Regions from separate parts of the Pseudomonas sp. LBUM1656 genome, predicted to be linked through region 2. Evidence: predicted binding sites of a transcription regulator. Region 2 holds the regulator's gene; each other region holds the start of a gene.

What was found. Region 2 encodes sigma-54, which starts transcription at its own class of promoters, with help from an activator protein. Its sites were predicted from a motif close to ANTGGCATNNANNTTGCTNT; they were not measured.
Positions count from the first base shown of each region.
Region 1: the regulator sigma-54 is predicted to act here: its motif matches at 2,838-2,857, upstream of ACA072_RS07655 (flagellar basal body rod protein FlgF).
Region 3: the regulator sigma-54 is predicted to act here: its motif matches at 2,350-2,369, upstream of glnK (P-II family nitrogen regulator).
Region 4: the regulator sigma-54 is predicted to act here: its motif matches at 1,981-2,000, upstream of glnA (glutamate--ammonia ligase).

Region 1 is NZ_CP166800.1:1,727,837-1,732,841, reverse strand. It holds gene ACA072_RS07670 (flagellar basal body P-ring protein FlgI) at 1-437, opposite strand, end outside; gene flgH (flagellar basal body L-ring protein FlgH) at 465-1,160, opposite strand; gene flgG (flagellar basal-body rod protein FlgG) at 1,212-1,997, opposite strand; gene ACA072_RS07655 (flagellar basal body rod protein FlgF) at 2,043-2,783, opposite strand; gene ACA072_RS07650 (sigma-54-dependent transcriptional regulator) at 3,153-4,718, opposite strand.
Region 2 is NZ_CP166800.1:1,008,619-1,013,623, forward strand. It holds gene ACA072_RS04330 (HPr family phosphocarrier protein) at 1-74, opposite strand, end outside; gene rapZ (RNase adapter RapZ) at 90-947, opposite strand; gene ptsN (PTS IIA-like nitrogen regulatory protein PtsN) at 950-1,414, opposite strand; gene hpf (ribosome hibernation-promoting factor, HPF/YfiA family) at 1,427-1,735, opposite strand; gene ACA072_RS04350 (RNA polymerase factor sigma-54) at 1,810-3,303, opposite strand; gene lptB (LPS export ABC transporter ATP-binding protein) at 3,576-4,301, opposite strand; gene lptA (lipopolysaccharide transport periplasmic protein LptA) at 4,301-4,849, opposite strand; gene lptC (LPS export ABC transporter periplasmic protein LptC) at 4,836-5,005, opposite strand, start outside.
Region 3 is NZ_CP166800.1:6,193,481-6,198,485, reverse strand. It holds gene ACA072_RS28195 (N-acetyltransferase) at 1-488, opposite strand, end outside; gene ACA072_RS28190 (HigA family addiction module antitoxin) at 682-945, shown strand; gene ACA072_RS28185 (BRO-N domain-containing protein) at 950-1,477, opposite strand; gene ACA072_RS28180 (accessory factor UbiK family protein) at 1,897-2,157, opposite strand; gene glnK (P-II family nitrogen regulator) at 2,577-2,915, shown strand; gene ACA072_RS28170 (ammonium transporter) at 2,953-4,290, shown strand; gene ACA072_RS28165 (secondary thiamine-phosphate synthase enzyme YjbQ) at 4,505-4,930, shown strand.
Region 4 is NZ_CP166800.1:363,195-368,199, forward strand. It holds gene ACA072_RS01705 (DUF4124 domain-containing protein) at 1-179, opposite strand, end outside; partial or broken gene ACA072_RS01710 (metal ABC transporter ATP-binding protein) at 292-381, opposite strand; gene glnA (glutamate--ammonia ligase) at 478-1,884, opposite strand; gene thiI (tRNA uracil 4-sulfurtransferase ThiI) at 2,215-3,669, shown strand; gene typA (translational GTPase TypA) at 3,809-5,005, shown strand, end outside.

The DNA.
Region 1 (5,005 bases), 720 kb from region 2:
TCCGCATCAAAACCGCCGACCACCAGGTTGCCCTGGGCGATCGCGTAGACGTTACCGTCGATACCCTTGAGCGGCGTCAGCAGCAAGGTGCCGCCACGCAGACTCTTGGAGTTACCGATGGAGGATACGGTGATGTCGACTTGTTGTCCCGGCTTGGCGAACGCCGGCAAATCAGCACTGATCGACACGGCGGCGACGTTCTTCAATTGCACGTTGCCCGAACCCGGCGGCACTTTGATGCCGAACTGCGAGAGCATGTTGTTGAAGGTCTGCAGGGTGAACGGGGTTTGCGTCGTCTGGTCGCCGGTGCCGTTAAGCCCGACCACCAGGCCGTAGCCGATCAATTGGTTGGAACGTACGCCGGAAATACTGGCGATATCCTTCAGCCGCTCGGCTTGCGCGTTGAACGCAGCCGAGAGCATCAGGGCAGCCACCATCAGGTGTTTAAGATTCAACGTAGCCACCTAGAAAGGGAACAGCGGGCTGAGGAAGAAACGGTCGAACCAGCCTGGCTGACTCGCATCGGCAAACGCACCGGTGCCCGAGTAGGTGATGCGTGCATCGGCGACGCGAGTCGACGACACGGTGTTGTCGGTGGCGATGTCATCGGCGCGCACCATGCCGGCAATCCGTACCAGCTCATCGCCGGTGTTGAGCGTCAGCCACTTCTCGCCGCGCACGGCGATGATGCCGTTGGGCAGCACGTCGGCGACGGTCACGGTGATCGAGCCGGTCAGGCTGTTGCTCTGGCCGGACTTGCTGTCCCCCTTGGTCGCACGGTCACCTTCGTAACCGACGTCCAGGCTCAGGCTACCGCTGCCCACCGGATCGCTGGTGCTCAGGCCACCGCCGAAAAACGAGCTCAGACCGATGTCGGTCTTGCTGTTCTTGCCGATTTGCGAGTTGGCGTTCTTGCTGGCCTGGGTGCGTTCGTTCAGGGTGATGGTGATGATGTCGCCGACCCGGAACGCCTTGCGGTCGCTGTACAGGTTCTGTTCGAAACCGGCCTGGTAGATCGAGCCGTTATTGGCGGCAGCCGGCAGCGGCGTACGCGGCAACACCGGGGCGTAGTAAGGGTCATTGGGCTTGGGCGGCGGAGCGACGCAGCCCGCGAGCACGACGACCCCACTCAGTGCCAGAACAGATACAAAGCGATTCATGACCCTACCTCACGGTGTTGCAGGCGGCCTCATGGCCGCCTCATAGACTGATTACAGATTCTGCGTTACGAACGAGAGCATCTGGTCGGCGGTGGAGATCACCTTGGAGTTCATCTCGTAGGCGCGCTGAGTGGTGATCATGTTGACCATCTCTTCAACGGTGCTGACGTTGGACGTTTCCAGGGTGTTCTGCAGCGTGGTACCGAAACCGTTCAGGCCCGGGGTGCCGATTTGCGGCGCACCGCTGGCAGCGGTTTCCAGGAACAGGTTGTTCCCCACAGCTTGCAGGCCGGCCGGGTTGATGAAGTCGGCGGTTTGCAGGTTGCCGATCACCTGGTTGGCCGGGTTACCCGGAACGGTGATGGACACGGTGCCGTCGCGACCGACCGTGAAGGTCTGTGCGTCGTTCGGAATGACGATGGCCGGTTCCAGGGCGAAGCCGCTGGCGTTGACGATCTGACCGTTGGAGTCAAGGTGGAACGTGCCGTCACGGGTGTAGGACGTGGTGCCGTCCGGCTGCAGGATCTGGAAGAAACCGCGACCGTCGACGGCCAGGTCCAACGGCTGCTCGGTGGTTTGCAGGCTGCCGGCGGTGAAGTTTTTCTGGGTGCCGACGATGCGCACACCGGTACCCACTTGCAGACCGGACGGCAGTTCGCTGTCCTGGGTCGACTGGGCGCCTGGCTGGCGTTTGATCTGATAGAGCAAGTCCTGGAACTCGGCGCGGTCACGTTTGAAACCCGTGGTCGACACGTTGGCCAGGTTGTTGGAAATGGTCGTCAGGTTGGTGTCCTGGGCGGACAGACCTGTTTTGGCAACCCATAGAGCCGGAAGCATTCGATTCTCCTCGTGCGCCTGTTTTACGGCGCGACGTTCTGATAATTAGCTGATCTGCAAGACCCGAGCCATGGCCTGGTCATCGTCTTTTGCGGTGTTCATCATCTTGATGTGCAGCTCGAACTGCTTGGCCAGCGCCAGCACCGAGGTCATTTCTTCCACGGCGTTGACGTTGCTCGACTCAAGGAATCCGGACACCAGCTTGACGCCCGCATCGGCTTGCGCCGGCTTGCCGTCCTTGGTGTGGATCGAACCGTCCAGGCCCTTGGTCATGTTCTTCAGGTCAGGGTTGACCAGTTTGATGCGGTCGACTTCAGCCATCACGCGCGGGCCTTCGCCCATGGCACGGATGCTGATGGTGCCGTCTTCGCCGACTTCGATCTGCTGCTCGGGCGGCACGGCGATTGGTCCGCCATTGCCCATCACCGGCATACCGTTGCCGGCCCGCAGCACGCCCAGGGCGTCCACGTTCAGGCTGCCAGTGCGCACGTAGCTTTCAGCGCCGTCCGGGGTCTGCACGGCGATCCAGCCATTGCCTTGCACCGCAACGTCGAGGTCGCGACCGGTTTCAACCAGCGACCCTGGAGAGAAGTCGGTGGCCGGACGCTCGGTCATGGCAAACGCACGCGCCGGAAAGCTGTCACCAAACACCGGCATCGAACGGGCCTGTTCCAGGTCCTTCTGAAAACCGTTGGTGGAGATGTTTGCCAGGTTGTTGGCATGAGCCTTCTGCGCCAGTGCATTCTGGCTGGCGCCGGTCATTGCCACATAAAGGTACTTATCCACACTCTTTCCTCTGCATGCCGGACGTTTGCCGCCCACCGCTGTACTGCTGAGCGATAAGCAATTTGCAGACCAACTTTCTTTTGACGGCGCGAGGCCCGGCAAACAAAGGACTTGAGGGGTTTTGCGGGGATTGGGGAAATGTATCGGAGACGAAAAACCGGCGGTGTTATGCCGTTTGGTGGCAAGTGTCAGCCTCGTGAGCTCAACGAAACCCTTGTAGCAGCTGTCGAGCACCGCGAGGCAGCGTTCGGCGGCGAAGCCGTCGTAAAACCAGCCCCCGCGGTGTAGCAGCAAAACCTTGCACGCCGGGTTTGCGACGGCTGCGCCGCCGAACGCTGCCTCGCGGTGCTCGACAGCTGCTACAGGGACCTAGGTGTTGCCGGGGTCTTTGCCCACTTCGTACTCACGCAACTTGTTGGCAATGGTCGTGTGCGAAACCCCCAACCGCTTGCCCAGTTGCCGACTGCTCGGATGCTCGGAATACAGCCGCTCCAGCACCGCTTTCTCAAAGCGCCCGACGATCTCATCCAGACCACCCTCAAGCGAAAAATCGCCAAGCGGCTGACGCACGCCGTAGTCCGGCAAGCGAATGTGCTCGGCCTTCACGGTCCCGCCCTCGCACAGGGAAACTGCCTGGAACAGCACGTTCTCCAACTGCCGGACATTGCCCGGCCAATGGTAATGACTGAGCCGCTCCAGCGCCGCCGGCGCCAGTTTCGGCAGCGGGCAACCGATCTGCCGGCTGGCCTGATCGAGGAAGTGTTCTACCAGCGGCGTCAAACCGTCGAGGCATTCGCGTAGCGGCGGGATGTGCAGCGACAGCACGTTCAAGCGGTGATACAGATCCTGGCGAAACTCACCGCGCGCGCACAACTCGGACAAATCCACCTGCGTCGCGCAGATCACCCGCACATCCAGATAAACCTCTTCATCACTGCCTACACGGCGGAAGCAACCGTCCTGCAGGAAACGCAGCAATTTCACCTGCAACCGCGGGCTCATTTCCCCGACGCCATCGAGAAACAGCGTACCGCCCGCCGTCAGTTCCAGCAGCCCGAGCTTGCCTTCGGCCCGCGCCCCTTCGAAAGCACCGGGCCCGTAACCGAACAACTCAGTCTCGGCCATCGATTCCGGCAAGCCGGCGCAGTTGAGCGCCATCAAGGGTGACTGGCCGCGAGGGCTCGCCAGGTGACAGGCACGCGCCAGCAACTCTTTACCGGTGCCGGTTTCGCCTTCTATCAACAGCGGCGCATCCAGCGGCGCCATGCGCCTTGCTTCACGCACCACCGCTGCCATCACCTTGGAGCTTTGGAAAATGCTGTCGAACCCACGCAATTCCTGCTTGCGCACGTTATAGATGCGCTCACCGACCCGGTCAGCCCGGTGCAGCGTCAACACCGCGCCCGCCATGGCTTCGCTGTCGTCATGCTCCGACTGCAATGGCGCGATGTCGGCGAGAAACACATCGCCCTTGACCTTGACCCGCAGCCCGTTGATCCGCGACTTGTTGGCGCGCACCAGTTCCGGCAAGTCGAAATCCTCGGCATAACGGGACAGCGGAATGCCCGGCACCTCATCGACCCGCACACCCAGCAACTGCGCCGCCGCACGGTTGGCCGCGACGATTGAGCCGCCCATGTCGATCGACAGCACCGGAAACTCCAAAGCGCCGAGCAAGGCATTGAGCTCCATGTGCCGACGCTCGCTGGGCATCAGCCCTACACGCTTGACGCCAAACACCCCGGCAATCGATTCGAATTTCGGACGCAACGCCTGGAACTGAATGTTGATCAGGTTCGGGCAATGCAGGTAGATCGCGTTGCCATGCTCACCGCCGACCTCACCACGAGCGACGTTGATCCCGTACTCGACCAGCAAGTTGAGAATGTCGCGCAGGATGCCGATGCGGTTCTGGCAGTGGACTTTGATACGCATATAAAAGACCTGATAAACGATGATTGACCTGTGGGAGCCAGCCTGCTGGCGATGGCGTCGCATCAGGCGATATTGATGTCGAATGACAGACCGCTATCGCCAGCAGGCTGGCTCCCACAGGGTTAGCGCCCGATTTTTCTGATAGGGCACTGAGAAAGCCGTCAAGATTATGTGACAGTCAAAGCGCTTTTCAAACCCGAGAATCTCAGCAACTACACGGCGGCTGCCGATTCGTAACGAATACTTTACGTTTTTCGCGATTTTTTCCTACATAGAGCGCCGATCAC
Region 2 (5,005 bases):
ACACCGACGAATTTTGCCGAAGCGCGCGCATGCAGGCCCAGCTTGTTGATGATTTCGATTTCCAGAGCAGGCATCGCGATGTGAATCCTTTAGCTGAGGTCGCGGTGGCGAACCTGGACGTTCTTCAGGGATTGTTGCAGGACCTGGCCCAGACGTTCGGTCAGGTAGACGGAGCGGTGATGCCCGCCAGTGCAGCCAATGGCAACGGTGACATAGGCTCGGTTGCTGGCGGCAAAGCGCGGCAACCACTTGAGCAGGTACGTTGAGATGTCCTGGAACATCTCTTCGACATCCGGTTGCGCCGCCAGGTACTCGGCCACCGGTTGATCAAGCCCGGACTGCTCGCGCAATTCGGGCTTCCAGTAAGGGTTGGGCAGGCAGCGCACGTCGAACACCAGGTCGGCATCCACCGGCATGCCACGCTTGAACCCGAAAGATTCCACCAGGAACGCAGTACCGGCTTCAGGCTGGTTCAACAGGCGCAACTTGATGGTATCGCGCAGCTGATACAGGTTCAGGTTGGTGGTGTTGACCTTGAGATCGGCCAGGTCGGCGATAGGGCCCAGTAACTGGGTCTCGTCTTGAATCGCCTCGGCCAACGAACGGTGCGCAGTGCTCAGAGGGTGGCGTCGACGGGTTTCCGAAAAGCGTTTGAGCAACGTTTCTTCATCGGCGTCCAGATACAGCACATCGCATTTGATATGCCGACTGCGGACTTCTTCGAGTAATTCGGGAAACCGCGACAGGTGACTCGGCAGGTTGCGCGCGTCGATGGAGACGGCAACCAGCGGTTGTGCCAGTTCGGTATGAATCAGCGCGCGCTCGGCCAGCTCCGGCAGCAATCCGGCGGGCAGGTTGTCGATGCAGTAGTAGCCGTTGTCCTCGAGAACATCGAGTGCGGTACTTTTACCTGAGCCGGAACGGCCACTGACAATGATCAAGCGCATGATTAGTGACCGTTTTGCTCGTCCAGGACAACCTGATACAAGGCTTCATTGCTCGGGGCGCTGCGCAGTTTTTCGCGCACCTCCTTGCGATCGAGCATGCTAGCGATCTGGCGCAGTAGCTCCAGGTGCGCATCGGTGGCGGCTTGCGGGACCAGCAGAACGAATAACAGGTCAACCGGGGCGCCGTCGATGGCGTCGAAATCGATGGGTGCATCGAGGTGCATCAAGGCACTGATGGGTGAGGTGCAACCCTTGAGGCGACAGTGGGGGATGGCGATGCCGTTGCCAAAACCGGTAGAACCGAGTTTTTCACGGGCGACCAGGCTCTCGAAAACATCCTGCATGGCCAGATCCGGCACTTCGCGATGGATTAGGTTGGCAATTTGCTCGAGGGCTTTCTTTTTGCTGCCGCCCGGCACGTTCACGAGGGAACGGCCGGGGGTCAGGATGCTTTCAAGTCGGATCATGGGTTGGGAGTGTTAACGACCGGTCGCGCCCTGTAGGAGGCTCTGGGTCTTTTCCTTATGCTTTTTGAGTTGTTTATCGAGCTTGTCGGTCAATGCGTCGATCGCCGCGTACATATCAGTATGCTCCGCGTTGGCGACCACTTCATTGCCGGGAATATGCAGCGTGGCTTCGATTTTTTGCTTGAGCTTTTCGACCGTCATCGTGACCTGCACGTTGGTGATCTTGTCGAAATGCCTCTCTAATCGTTCGAGTTTTTCGCCGATGTAGGTGCGAAGAGGTTCGGTCACTTCCAGTTGGTGTCCACTGATGTTGACTTGCATACAGCTTCTCCTTCGTTGCCAGTGCATAAAGCGGCAGGCAGAAATGCCTGCCACTGGAACGCTGTGGCGTGGCTCTACATCAACCGCTTGCGTTCGCTCGAAGGCGCGATCCCGAGGGATTCGCGGTACTTGGCGACGGTGCGGCGAGCCACCTGAATGCCTTGTGCCTCCAGTAAACCAGCGATCTTGCTGTCACTCAACGGCTTTTTCTGATTTTCCGCGGCAACCAGTTTTTTGATGATCGCGCGAATCGCTGTGGACGAGCATTCACCGCCTTCGGAGGTGCTGACGTGGCTGGAGAAAAAGTATTTCAGTTCATATATGCCCCGAGGGGTATGCATGAATTTCTGCGTGGTCACCCGGGAAATCGTCGATTCGTGCATACCCACCGCTTCGGCGATGTCATGCAGCACCAGCGGTTTCATTGCTTCGTCGCCGTACTCCAGGAAGCCGCGCTGATGCTCGACGATCTGGGTGGCTACTTTCATCAGGGTTTCGTTGCGACTTTGCAGGCTTTTGATGAACCAGCGGGCTTCTTGCAACTGATTGCGCATGAAAGTGTTGTCGGCGCTGGTGTCGGCGCGGCGCACAAAGCCGGCGTACTGGGCGTTGACCCGCAGACGTGGCACGGATTCCTGGTTCAGCTCCACCAGCCAGCGCTCATTGTCCTTGCGCACGATCACGTCAGGAACAACGTACTCGGCTTCACTGGACTCGATCTGCGAACCCGGACGAGGGTTGAGGCTCTGCACCAGCTCGATCACCTGGCGCAGTTCATCTTCCTTGAGCTTCATGCGGCGCATCAGCTGGCTGTAGTCGCGGCCGCCTAGCAGGTCGATGTAATCAGTGACCAGACGCTTGGCTTCGGCCAGCCAAGGCGTCTTGGCGGGCAGTTGGCGCAGTTGCAGCAGCAGGCATTCGCCCAGGTTGCGGGCGCCAATGCCGGCAGGTTCGAATTGCTGGATGCGGTGCAGTACGGCTTCGATCTCGTCCAGCTCGATGTCCAGCTCCGGATCGAAGGCCTCGAGAATTTCTTCGAGGGTTTCGTCCAGGTAGCCCTGATTGTTGATGCAATCGATCAGGGTCACGGCGATCAGGCGATCGGTGTCGGACATCGGTGCAAGGTTCAGTTGCCACAGCAAATGGCTTTGCAGGCTTTCGCCGGCCGATGTGCGGGTGGTGAAGTCCCACTCGTCGTCATCGTTGCTCGGCAGGCTGCTGGCGCTGGTCTGGTAGACGTCTTCCCACGCGGTATCGACAGGCAGTTCGTTGGGAATGCGCTCGTTCCAGTCACCTTCCTCGAGGTTGTCCACCGTCGGGGCGGTTTCCTGGTAGGAGGGTTCCGAGACATCGGCGTTGGGGAGCTGTTCGGCTTTGTCGGCCAAGGGGTCGGCGTTATCGAAGTCGTCGCCTTCTTCCTGGCGTTCGAGCATCGGATTGGACTCCAGGGCCTCCTGGATTTCCTGTTGCAGGTCCAGGGTCGACAATTGGAGCAGGCGGATGGCCTGTTGCAGCTGCGGTGTCATCGTCAGCTGCTGGCCCATTCTCAAGACTAGCGATGGTTTCATGGCAGGGGCTTAACACCTTATTCGCCGGCGCACATGCGCCATCCACTACAGGGCGCCGGAGCGCCAAACATAAGCAAATTATATGCCCGAAACTGCAGCGTTTGCCTAGAGCGCTGTAACAATAAAAACTTTTAAAGTCTTATTGACGAGCTGCCCTTGCTGATAGCTGAACATCTTTGAGGCCAGCGTTTGCCTAGAGCGCTGTAACAATAAAAAAATGTTGATTTTTTATCGAGACAAACGCTCGGACAATCAGCCAGACACCTTGGTGCTTAAAGGCGGAACTCGTGGCCCAGATACACTTCCTTGACCAGTTCGTTGGCCAGGATGGTAGCGGAGTCACCTTCGGCGATCAGTTGGCCATCGTTGACGATGTAGGCGGTTTCGCAGATGTCCAGGGTTTCACGGACGTTGTGGTCCGTGATCAGCACGCCAATGCCTTTGGCCTTGAGGTGATAGATGATCTGTTTGATGTCGCCCACCGAAATCGGGTCCACACCGGCGAAAGGTTCGTCGAGCAGGATGAATTTCGGGTTGGTGGCCAGTGCACGTGCAATTTCCACGCGGCGGCGTTCACCACCGGACAGGCTCATGCCAAGGTTGTCGCGGATGTGACTGATGTGGAATTCCTGCAGCAGGCTTTCCAGCTCTTTGCGACGATCGGCCTTGTCGAGTTCCTTGCGGGTCTCGAGGATGGCCATGATGTTGTCGGCCACCGAGAGTTTGCGGAAGATCGACGCTTCTTGCGGAAGATAGCCGATACCGGCCTTTGCACGACCGTGCATAGGCTGGTGGCTGACGTCGAGGTCGTCGATCAATACGCGACCCTGATCGGCCTGCACCAGGCCAACGATCATGTAGAAACAGGTGGTCTTGCCGGCGCCGTTAGGACCCAGCAGGCCGACGATCTGACCGCTGTCGATGGACAGGCTGACGTCACGCACGACCTGGCGGCTCTTGTAGCTCTTGGCCAGATGCTGAGCTTTCAGAGTTGCCATTACTGGGCCTTTTTCTCGTCGGTTTTCGGCTTGGGCTGGATCACCATGTCAATGCGCGGACGCGACTCGGTAACCTTGCTGCCCGTAGCACGCCCGGCGCTCGCCAGCTTTTTCGCGGTGTCGTAGACGATTTTTTCGCCTTGGGTGACGTTGTTGTCCTTGTCGACAACTTTCGCCTTGTCGATCAGCACGACGCGGTTTTGCGAGGCGTGGTACTGGATGGTCACACCCCAACCCTGAACAGGCTTGGTGTCACCGGCCGTTTGCAGTTGCTCGAAGTAGGCGAGGTTGCCCACCGAAGTCACCACGTCGATGTCACCAGCCGCGGTGCGGGTGATGGTCACGGTGTTGCCGGTAACCTTCATCGAGCCCTGGGTAATGATCACGTCACCTTTATAGGTGGCAATGCCATTCTTGTCGTCCAGTTGGGCGTCGTCGGCCTGAATGCGGATAGGCTGCTCTTGATCGTTCGGCAGAGCCCAGGCGCTCACGCTTCCCAGTGCTGCGCCCAGACTGAGCAAAATAGGGAGAGTTTTAACGAGCCTCATACTGTCCTCTTACGTTCGATAGCAGGTGTATCCTGCTTTCTTTCAAGTACGCTTTCATTCCGTTGCCTGTCGATACACCGCCAGCGCCGTCGATTCTAACGGGTTGATCGGTCTGCGCATATTGCTGCTGCGGGAACACCGTCATTCGGGTGGTGG
Region 3 (5,005 bases), 1.3 Mb from region 2:
AACCCGAGTTCTTGATAGTAAAAAACAACATTTGGATCAGGATCTTGGATTTCGATCTCTCTGCACTCCAGCATACGCGCATAGAATTCTGCGGCCAGTAGTGCGACTGGAGCTATCAAGCCACGAATCGGATGGGATTTGTCTGGATCCCCCTGCAAAAGTACTATTTTCAGACAGATAGCGCTTCGTCGCGGTGTTGCATAGCACAAGCCGCAAAGATTCTGCTCATACCAAATTGCCAAATCCAAACCCTTGGCATCTTTCCGCTTCCAGTCGGGGATGCGTTCCCACGGGTAGTTTGCTGCTCCTTCCCATAAATGACATTTCTCTATCGCTGCGGCAGTAATCGGCTCAATCCTGACAACTGATATGTCGATGTTTGAAGCGCGAGGCGCGATTTTTTTAATAAACGCCTTGTAGGTGAGCTTCCTTACATCCGATTTAATAGTTTGGTTACGGAGGTCCGTGCCTTTTCCTTTTCTTCTCATTATTGGTGTCTTTCGAAAATCAGAAAGAAAAGGTTAAAGGAGCAGGTGTGCATCGATAAATCAGGCGATGGAGCCGCTTTTTGTAGGACCGTGCCTAGATAGGTGAAGGACGTCAGTGAAAGCTCCCGGATGGTTTTACCAGATCAAGGTTGCTGCTTATGATCACGGATAAATGAAGCCATAGGAGGCGTAAATGAACCGGATTGGAATGCGGCCGATTCATCCAGGTGAAGTTCTCAGCGAGGAGTTTCTGAAGCCGCTGGGCATTACAAGCGCGGCTTTAGCTTGCTCGTTGGACGAGCCGGAGGCTGAATTGATCGACGTAGTAAAGCAGCAGAGCGATGTCAGTGCGGGTCTGGCAAAAAAGCTTTCCATTCTGTTGAACACCACGCCCGAATTTTGGCTGAATCTGCAATCGACCTACGATCTGCGAAGCGCCGAAATCGAGCGTGGATGAGCGCTTAAAGAGAATGCAACGCTCGCGAAGCTTTTTTCCACCATGGCACGTTGACCGGGCGCTGCGTCTGCTCTCCGCTCGGCAACAGTTGCGGAGCATCTTGCAACCGAATCCACGGCTGATTATTCCAGTGCAGCAAACTCAGCGACATCTCCGGCCAGTTCAACAGACTCAGGATCGGGCGTTCGCTTGTGGTCGGTTGTTGGGCATCTCTGAGGGCTGGCACTACGTCGTGGGTCAGCCATTCGCGCAGGCCCCGGTATTCGGGGCAGTAGTGGTAGACGAGCAGGGCGTAGACGCCGGATTCGCTGATCAGCAGGGTGTCTTCGATGTTGCCGTGGATGACGACTCGTGCGGATTGATGTTGATCGGGGTCGAGTTTCCGGACGGCGCGTTCGTCGAGGAAAAGGCGAAGCAGACGACCCAGATCTCGGGCGCTGAACCAAGGCTGGTTTTCGATCAAAAGCGCGTGGAGGTGGAGTTTATGGCGGGTGAAGACGTGGGGGATTAGATAAGAGTCATCGCTATTCATTGATACAGCTCCTTTTGCTAAAGGGGCTGCCGTCAATCGTCGCCAAACGATTGGGTGGCAGCTGTACGCGGGTTGGCGAACCGGAGCAAAAGGAACCCGGCAGACCCGAAGGTCTCCCACGCACAGCCGCCATGACTCGAGAGATGGTCGCCGTGCGCCTTAAGCTTCCAGGTCGCCAAACCCAGTGCTGAATATTCAGCTGAGAATGAGCTTAGGAACCTGGGCTTCGCTGCGCTATCGGACGGCGGTGGTGATCTTTGTAGGACGTTGCCGAGATTGTGGCGAGGCGGTAGATCAGAAGATTTGCAGCCTTCGGCAGGTCCTACAGGGTGGTCTATCCAGTGTGGGATGGCTGGAGACCGAGGTGACTCTAATCGCGAGCAGGCTCGCTCCCACAGGGGACCGCATTGTCAGATGGGTTACTCGGTGGGCGGATTCAGCTTCGCTTCCAGCTCCGCCACCTTCGCCTCAAGACTCTCCAACCGTGCACGGGTCCGTGCGAGGACAACCATCTGGCTATCAAACTCTTCCCGGCTCACTAGGTCCAGCTTGCTGAAACCACTCTGCAACAACGCCTTGAACTGGCTTTCGATTTCGCTTTTCGGCAACGGGGTTTCGCCGCTGAAGAGGCGGGAAGCGGTGCCGGTCAGGGCGTCGAGGAAGTCTTTGGGTGCGAGCATGGGAAATGTCCTGTCAACAATGGCGGGCAGTGTATCACGCAGTGTCTATAGTCAATTCCGACTGCAGGGATGCACGCTTTTCGCGCATGGAGACGGACGGCCGCGCACTGTTGTTGTGCGTATCCGTCGGGCCGTTTGCGTGAAGCGGCTGTCGGAAGCGTTCAAGGGATTGAATTCAGTGGGTTTTGGCGAGATGGCAAGCTTTCTGCTTAGTCGGTAGTGACCCATGCACTGATGCAGTCGCTGTGACGAATGCAGTGCGCCAAGCGGAACGGGGGAAGTGTTTCGTGCGGAGTGGTTAGCAGGCGTCGGACGGGCAATCAAAGGCCGACGATGCGTTACAAAGCCAGGCACTGCGCTTAGACTTGAGACGGGTTTGTTTTCCTGGGGCAAGTCCACCAATTCGGGAGAGAGTTTTCATGAAGCTAGTCACTGCCATCATCAAGCCGTTCAAGTTGGACGACGTGCGCGAGTCGCTGTCCGAGATCGGCGTGCAGGGCATTACCGTTACTGAAGTCAAAGGCTTCGGTCGGCAGAAGGGTCACACCGAGCTGTATCGCGGCGCGGAATACGTGGTCGATTTTCTGCCCAAGGTGAAGATCGATGTCGCCATTGACGACAAGGATCTGGACCGGGTTATCGAGGCGATAACCAAGGCCGCCAACACCGGCAAGATCGGTGACGGCAAGATCTTCGTGGTCAATCTGGAACAGGCGATTCGCATCCGTACCGGCGAAACCGATACCGACGCGATTTAAACGCCGCCACAAACCCAACGCCCCAGGAGAAAACAATATGACTCTGCGTAAATTCGCAGGGCTAGGAGCCCTGTTGTCCCTCGTAATGCCCAGCCTGGCTATGGCGGCAGACGAAGTGGCGGCCCCAGTCCTCAACTCCGGCGACACCGCCTGGATGATGACCTCGACAGCCCTCGTGCTGTTCATGACCATTCCCGGCCTCGCGCTGTTCTACGGCGGCATGGTTCGCTCCAAAAACATTCTTTCCGTGATGATGCAGTGCTTCGCCATTACCGGTCTGATCAGCATTCTGTGGGTCATTTATGGCTACAGCATCGCGTTCGACACCACCGGCATGGAGCAGGGCGTCGTCAACTTCAACTCGTTCTTCGGCGGCATGGGCAAGGCATTCCTCGCCGGTGTCACGCCTTCGAGCCTGACCGGTCCTGCGGCGCTGTTCCCTGAGGCGGTGTTCATCACCTTCCAGATGACCTTCGCCATCATCACCCCTGCGCTGATCGTCGGTGCCTTCGCCGAGCGGATGAAGTTCTCCGCCATGCTGATCTTCATGGGCGTGTGGTTCACTCTGGTTTACGCACCGATTGCGCACATGGTCTGGTCCGGCAACGGCGGCCTGATGTGGGACTGGGGCGTACTCGACTTCGCTGGCGGCACCGTGGTGCATATCAACGCCGGTGTGGCCGGTCTGGTGGCGTGCATCGTGCTCGGCAAGCGTAAAGGCTTCCCGACCACCCCGATGGCACCTCACAACCTCGGTTACACCCTGATGGGCGCCGCGATGCTGTGGGTGGGTTGGTTCGGTTTCAACGCCGGCTCCGCTGCTGCGGCCAACGGCACTGCCGGCATGGCGATGCTGGTGACCCAGATCGCAACCGCCGCCGCTGCATTGGGCTGGATGTTCGCTGAGTGGATCACCCACGGCAAACCCAGTGCACTGGGTATCGCTTCGGGTGTAGTGGCCGGTCTGGTCGCCATCACTCCGGCCGCTGGCACCGTGGGCCCGATGGGCGCTCTGGTCATTGGCCTGGCAGCGGGCGTGGTGTGCTTCTTCTGCGCCACCACCCTGAAGCGCAAACTCGGCTATGACGATTCCCTGGACGCCTTCGGTGTGCACGGTATCGGCGGTATCCTCGGCGCGATCCTGACCGGTGTGTTCGCCGCACCGTCCCTGGGTGGCTTCGGCACCGTCACTGACATCGCCGCTCAAGTCTGGATTCAGTGCAAAGGCGTGGGCTTCACGGTGATCTACACCGCGATCGTCACCTACATCATTCTCAAGGTCCTGGACGCTGTCATGGGTCTGCGTATCACGGAAGAAGAAGAGGCCGTCGGCATCGACCTGGCACTCCACAACGAACGCGGCTACAACTTGTAAGCACGCGCATAAAAAACTTGCCCGGCTTGCCGGGCATTTTTTTGTCTGGAGTTTGTCCGTGAAGGGACTGCTGAAAGGTTTTTTCGTACACGTTTAGTGGCGTTTACGACGGGCGTTTTTCTGCGGCCAATGGCTTACATGATTGAAGGAATATTAGGGCCTTTGTTTTTTCCCAGAGCGCGCTAGAATGCGCCCCGAACGTGCGGAGAACTGTATGTGGCAACAGACTCTGATTACCCTGCGGGCACGGCCCCGGGGCTTTCATCTGGTAACGGACGAGTTACTCGCCGGCCTGCCTGAAATCAGGGCATGTCGGGTCGGTCTGTTGCATTTGTGGCTGCAGCATACCTCGGCTTCGTTGACCATCAACGAGAACGCCGATCCGGCGGTACGTCGCGACTTCGAACGATTTTTCAATCGTCTGATCCCACAAGGAACAGACGGCTATGAGCATAACGACGAAGGCCTGGACGACCTCCCGGCGCACTTCAAGGCCAGCGTGCTTGGCTGTCAGGTCAGTTTGCCGATTTCGGCAGGCCGACTGGCGCTGGGGACCTGGCAAGGCGTTTATCTGGGCGAGCACCGTGATTTTGGCGGTGCCCGTAAAGTCCTCGCCACCGTGCATGGTGAAGAGGCATGAACCGCTGGTCACCAGCGGTTATTGAATTTTTCCGGCGACTGTCGACAGACGGTGAAGCTGGGCTATAACTAATCT
Region 4 (5,005 bases), 650 kb from region 2:
GCAGGAGGGGGCTGCCGCTCTACGCTGTTAAGCGGCGGCAACTCGACCGGTAGCGCCTTGACGCCATCAGGCGGTTGATTGCTGTAGGCGGTGTTGCCGGAGGCGTCGGTGTACTTATAGATCTGCGCTGCGGCGGGCAGGGCGATCAGCAGCAACATCAAAAGAAAACCACGACCCATAAAATCGACCAGAAACGAAAGCGTTGGGGTGCAGCATAGGTCAGGGGGTGGTGATTGACCCAATTCATAAACATCCGGGCATGATTTACCGAGATCCCCACCACAAAATCCCTTGTGGGAGCGGGCTTGCTCGCGAATGCGGTGTGTCATTCAGCAATGATGTTGGCTGACACGCCGCATTCGCGAGCAAGCCCGCTCCCACAGGGGATTTTTATCAGTCATAAAATTGCGGGCATAAAAAAGACCTCCCGAAGGAGGCCTCTTTTTTTGTCACGCCGCTTTCGCAGGCGCTACCGGATCAGCAGCTGTAGTACAGCTCATATTCCAGTGGGTGTACGAAGGTGCGTACCTTGATTTCTTCTTCGCTTTTCAGGGCGATGTAAGCGTCGATGAAGTCATCGGAGAACACGCCGCCTTTGGTCAGGAACGCACGACCTTTGTCCAGCTCTTCCAGGGCTTCTTTCAGGCTGCCGCAAACTTGTGGGATCTCTTTCGCCTCTTCAGGCGGCAGGTCGTACAGGTTTTTGTCAGCTGCGTCGCCAGGGTGGATCTTGTTCTGGATACCGTCCAGGCCGGCCATTACCAGGGCAGCGAAGGCCAGGTACGGGTTGGCTGCCGGATCCGGGAAGCGGGCTTCGATACGGCGAGCGCGAGGGCTGGACACGTAAGGAATACGGATCGAAGCGGAACGGTTGCGAGCCGAGTAGGCCAGCATGACCGGAGCTTCGAAACCTGGGACCAGACGCTTATAAGAGTTGGTCGACGGGTTGGTGAAGCCGTTCAGGGCCTTACCGTGCTTGATGATGCCGCCGATGAAGTACAGGGCGGTGTCGGACAGGCCGGCATAACCTTCGCCAGCGAAGGTGTTCTTGCCATCTTTGGCGATGGACAAGTGAACGTGCATACCCGAACCGTTATCGCCGTACAGAGGCTTAGGCATGAAGGTCGCGGTGCGGCCGTAAGCAACAGCTACGTTGTGCACGCAGTACTTCAGGGTCTGAACTTCGTCAGCCTTGGCGACCAGGGTGTTGAACTTCACACCGATTTCGTTCTGGCCAGCAGTTGCCACTTCGTGGTGGTGAACTTCGATGACCAGGCCCATTTCTTCCATGGCGTTGCACATGGAGGTACGGATTTCGTGGTCGTGGTCGAACGGTGGAACCGGGAAGTAACCGCCTTTGATACCTGGACGGTGGCCATGGTTGCCGCCTTCGATGTCCTGGTCGGACATCCAGGAACCCTGTTCGGAGAAGATTTTGAACATCGAGCCGGAGATGTCGGACTTGAACTTCACTTGGTCGAAGATGAAGAACTCAGGCTCCGGGCCAACGAATACGGTATCGCCGATACCGGTCGACTTCAGGTATTCCTCGGCACGCTTGGCGATCGCACGTGGGTCGCGATCGTAGCCTTGCATGGTCGACGGCTCGATGACGTCGCACACGATGATCAGCGTTGGGTCTTCGGTGAACGGGTCGAGAACGGCAGTGCTGTCGTCCGGCAGCAGGATCATGTCGGAAGCTTCGATGCCTTTCCAGCCAGCGATGGAGGAACCGTCGAACATTTTGCCTTCTTCGAAGAAAGCTTCATCCAGCGCGTCGCGAGCCGGCATGGTCACGTGGTGCTGAGTGCCTTTGGTGTCCGTGAAGCGCAGATCAATCCACTTGACGTCATGATCTTTGATGAGTTGAACCGACTTCGACATAGTGTCCTCCGGGTGGCTTCGGGCTTAGTAGTGGATGCCCTTAGAATGTGGGTGATGCCGGCGCGAATACTCTGCCAAGGCAACCTGCCTCACAAGGGAGCAAATTGCATGCCAGTGCCCCACCATGGGTTTTTTGCCCCAATAACACGCTTATAAAGGCACAAAGCGTCTGTAAGCGGAAAATCTCGCCCTACAATGTAGCGTTAAAATCAATAAATGACCCGTTTTGGTGCGTGCAAAACCTTCTGCACATTAACTGGTTAAACCTTGAGCAATTTCCGCTATAATCCGCGCCCCCCTTTTTCGGCTGGCCCAGCGCGCGCTGTTTTCATGAAACTAATCGTAAAAGTCTTCCCCGAGATCACCATCAAGAGCCGCCCGGTACGGATGCGTTTCATCCGCCAGTTGGCCAAAAACATCCGTACCGTGCTCCGCGACCTGGACCCGGCTGTGGTGGTGAACGGTGTGTGGGACAATCTCGAGCTGGAAACCCGCGTCAGCGAGCCCAAAGCCCTGAAGGAGATGACCGAGCGCCTGAGCTGCATGCCGGGCATCGCGCATTTCCTGCAAGTCGACGAATACCCGCTGGGCGACTTCGACGATATCGTCGCCAAGTGCAAGCAGCACTTCGGCGAGGCGCTGGCCGGGAAGATCTTTTCGGTGCGCTGCAAGCGGGCCGGCAAGCATGAATTCAGTTCGATGGACGTCGAGAAATACATCGGCAGCCAACTGCGTCGTCAGTGCGGCGCCGCCGGAATCTCGCTGAAAGAGCCGGAAATCGAAGTCCGCATCGAAATTCGCGACAAACGGTTGTTCGTGATCCACAGCCAGCACAACAGCATCGGCGGATATCCGCTGGGTGCCCTGGAACAGACGCTTGTACTGATGTCCGGCGGCTTCGATTCGACCGTTGCCTCGTACCAGATCATGCGCCGCGGCCTGATGAGCCATTTCTGCTTCTTCAATCTGGGCGGACGGGCCCATGAACTGGGCGTGATGGAAGTCGCGCACTTCATCTGGAAGAAGTACGGCAGCTCCCAACGCGTGTTATTTGTGAGTGTGCCATTCGAGGAAGTACTGGGAGAAATTCTCGGGAAAGTCGATAACAGTCATATGGGCGTAGTTTTGAAGCGTATGATGTTGCGCGCTGCTTCCCGTATTGCCGATCGGCTGGACATCGAAGCGCTGGTTACCGGCGAGGCGATTTCCCAGGTGTCGAGTCAGACACTGCCGAACCTGTCCGTGATCGACTGCGTGACCGACAAGCTGGTCTTGCGTCCGCTGATCGCCAGTCACAAGCAGGACATCATCGACCTGGCCAACGAAATCGGCACTGCCGACTTCGCCAAGCACATGCCGGAATACTGCGGGGTCATCTCGGTGAACCCCAAGACCCACGCCAAGCGTCCGCGCGTGGAGTACGAAGAGCAACAGTTCGACATGGCAGTCCTTGAGCGTGCGCTCGAGAACGCCAAGCTGGTGCCGATCGATCGCGTGATCGACGAATTGGGCCAGGACTTGCAGATCGAAGAAGTCAGCGAAGCGCTGGCTGGTCAGATCGTCATCGACATCCGTCATCCGGATGCCGCTGAAGACGACCCGCTGGGCCTCGATGGCATTGAGGTACAAACGATGCCGTTTTATGCATTGAACGCTCGTTTCAAGGAACTGGACCCTACTCGCCAGTACCTGCTGTATTGCGACAAAGGCGTGATGAGTCGCCTGCATGCCCACCATTTGCTCAGTGAGGGGCATGCCAATGTGCGCGTTTATCGACCGAGCTAAGAGCCCGGGGCTGTATGCCTGTGGCCTGCGTCACCGGCCCCCCGACTCTGCCGTCAAGCTGTAACGGCAAGGCCTGACTCTACTGTTAATCGCTGCCACGACCTGTCAGCACACCGAATCCTCTGATCGAGATACACAAGTGATCGAAAATCTACGCAACATCGCCATCATTGCTCACGTTGACCATGGTAAAACCACCCTGGTAGACAAACTCTTGCGTCAATCCGGCACCCTGGAGCGCAACGAGCTCAACGACGAGCGCGTGATGGACTCCAACGACCAGGAGAAAGAGCGCGGTATTACCATTCTGGCGAAAAACACCGCCATCAACTGGAACGGCTTCCACATCAACATCGTGGACACCCCGGGCCACGCCGACTTCGGCGGCGAAGTTGAACGCGTAATGTCGATGGTTGACTCCGTTCTGCTGCTGGTTGACGCTCAAGACGGCCCTATGCCGCAAACCCGTTTCGTGACCAAGAAGGCTTTCGAAGCCGGCCTGCGTCCAATCGTGGTCATCAACAAGGTTGACCGTCCAGGCGCGCGTCCGGACTGGGTTCTGGACCAGATTTTCGACCTGTTCGACAACCTCGGTGCTACCGAAGAACAGCTGGACTTCAAAGTCGTCTACGCCTCGGCCCTGAACGGCATCGCCGGTCTGGAACACACCGACATGGCTGAAGACATGACCCCGCTGTACCAGTCGATCGTCGACAACGTACCTGCGCCGAAAGTCGACCGTGAAGGTCCGTTCCAGATGCAGATCTCCGCTCTGGACTACAACAGCTTCCTGGGTGTTATCGGCGTTGGCCGTATCGCTCGTGGTCGCATCAAGCCGAACACTCCGGTTGTCGCTATCGACGCCGACGGCAAGAAGCGTACCGGTCGTATCCTGAAGCTGATGGGTCACCACGGTCTGCACCGTATCGACGTTGAAGAAGCAGCTGCCGGCGACATCGTCTGCATCAGCGGCTTCGACCAGCTGTTCATCTCCGACACTCTGTGCGACCCACTGAACGTCGAAGCGATGAAGCCGCTGACCGTTGACGAACCAACCGTTTCCATGACCTTCCAGGTAAACGACTCGCCTTTCTGCGGTAAAGAAGGCAAGTTCGTGACGTCCCGTAACATCAAGGAACGTCTGGACAAAGAACTGCTCTACAACGTTGCCCTGCGCGTTGAAGAAGGCGACACCGCCGACAAGTTCAAAGTCTCCGGCCGTGGTGAGCTGCACCTCTCGGTACTGATCGAAACCATGCGTCGCGAAGGCTTCGAAATGGGTGTTGGTCGTCCGGAAGTGATCATCCGCATGGTTGACGGCGTGAAGCACGAACCG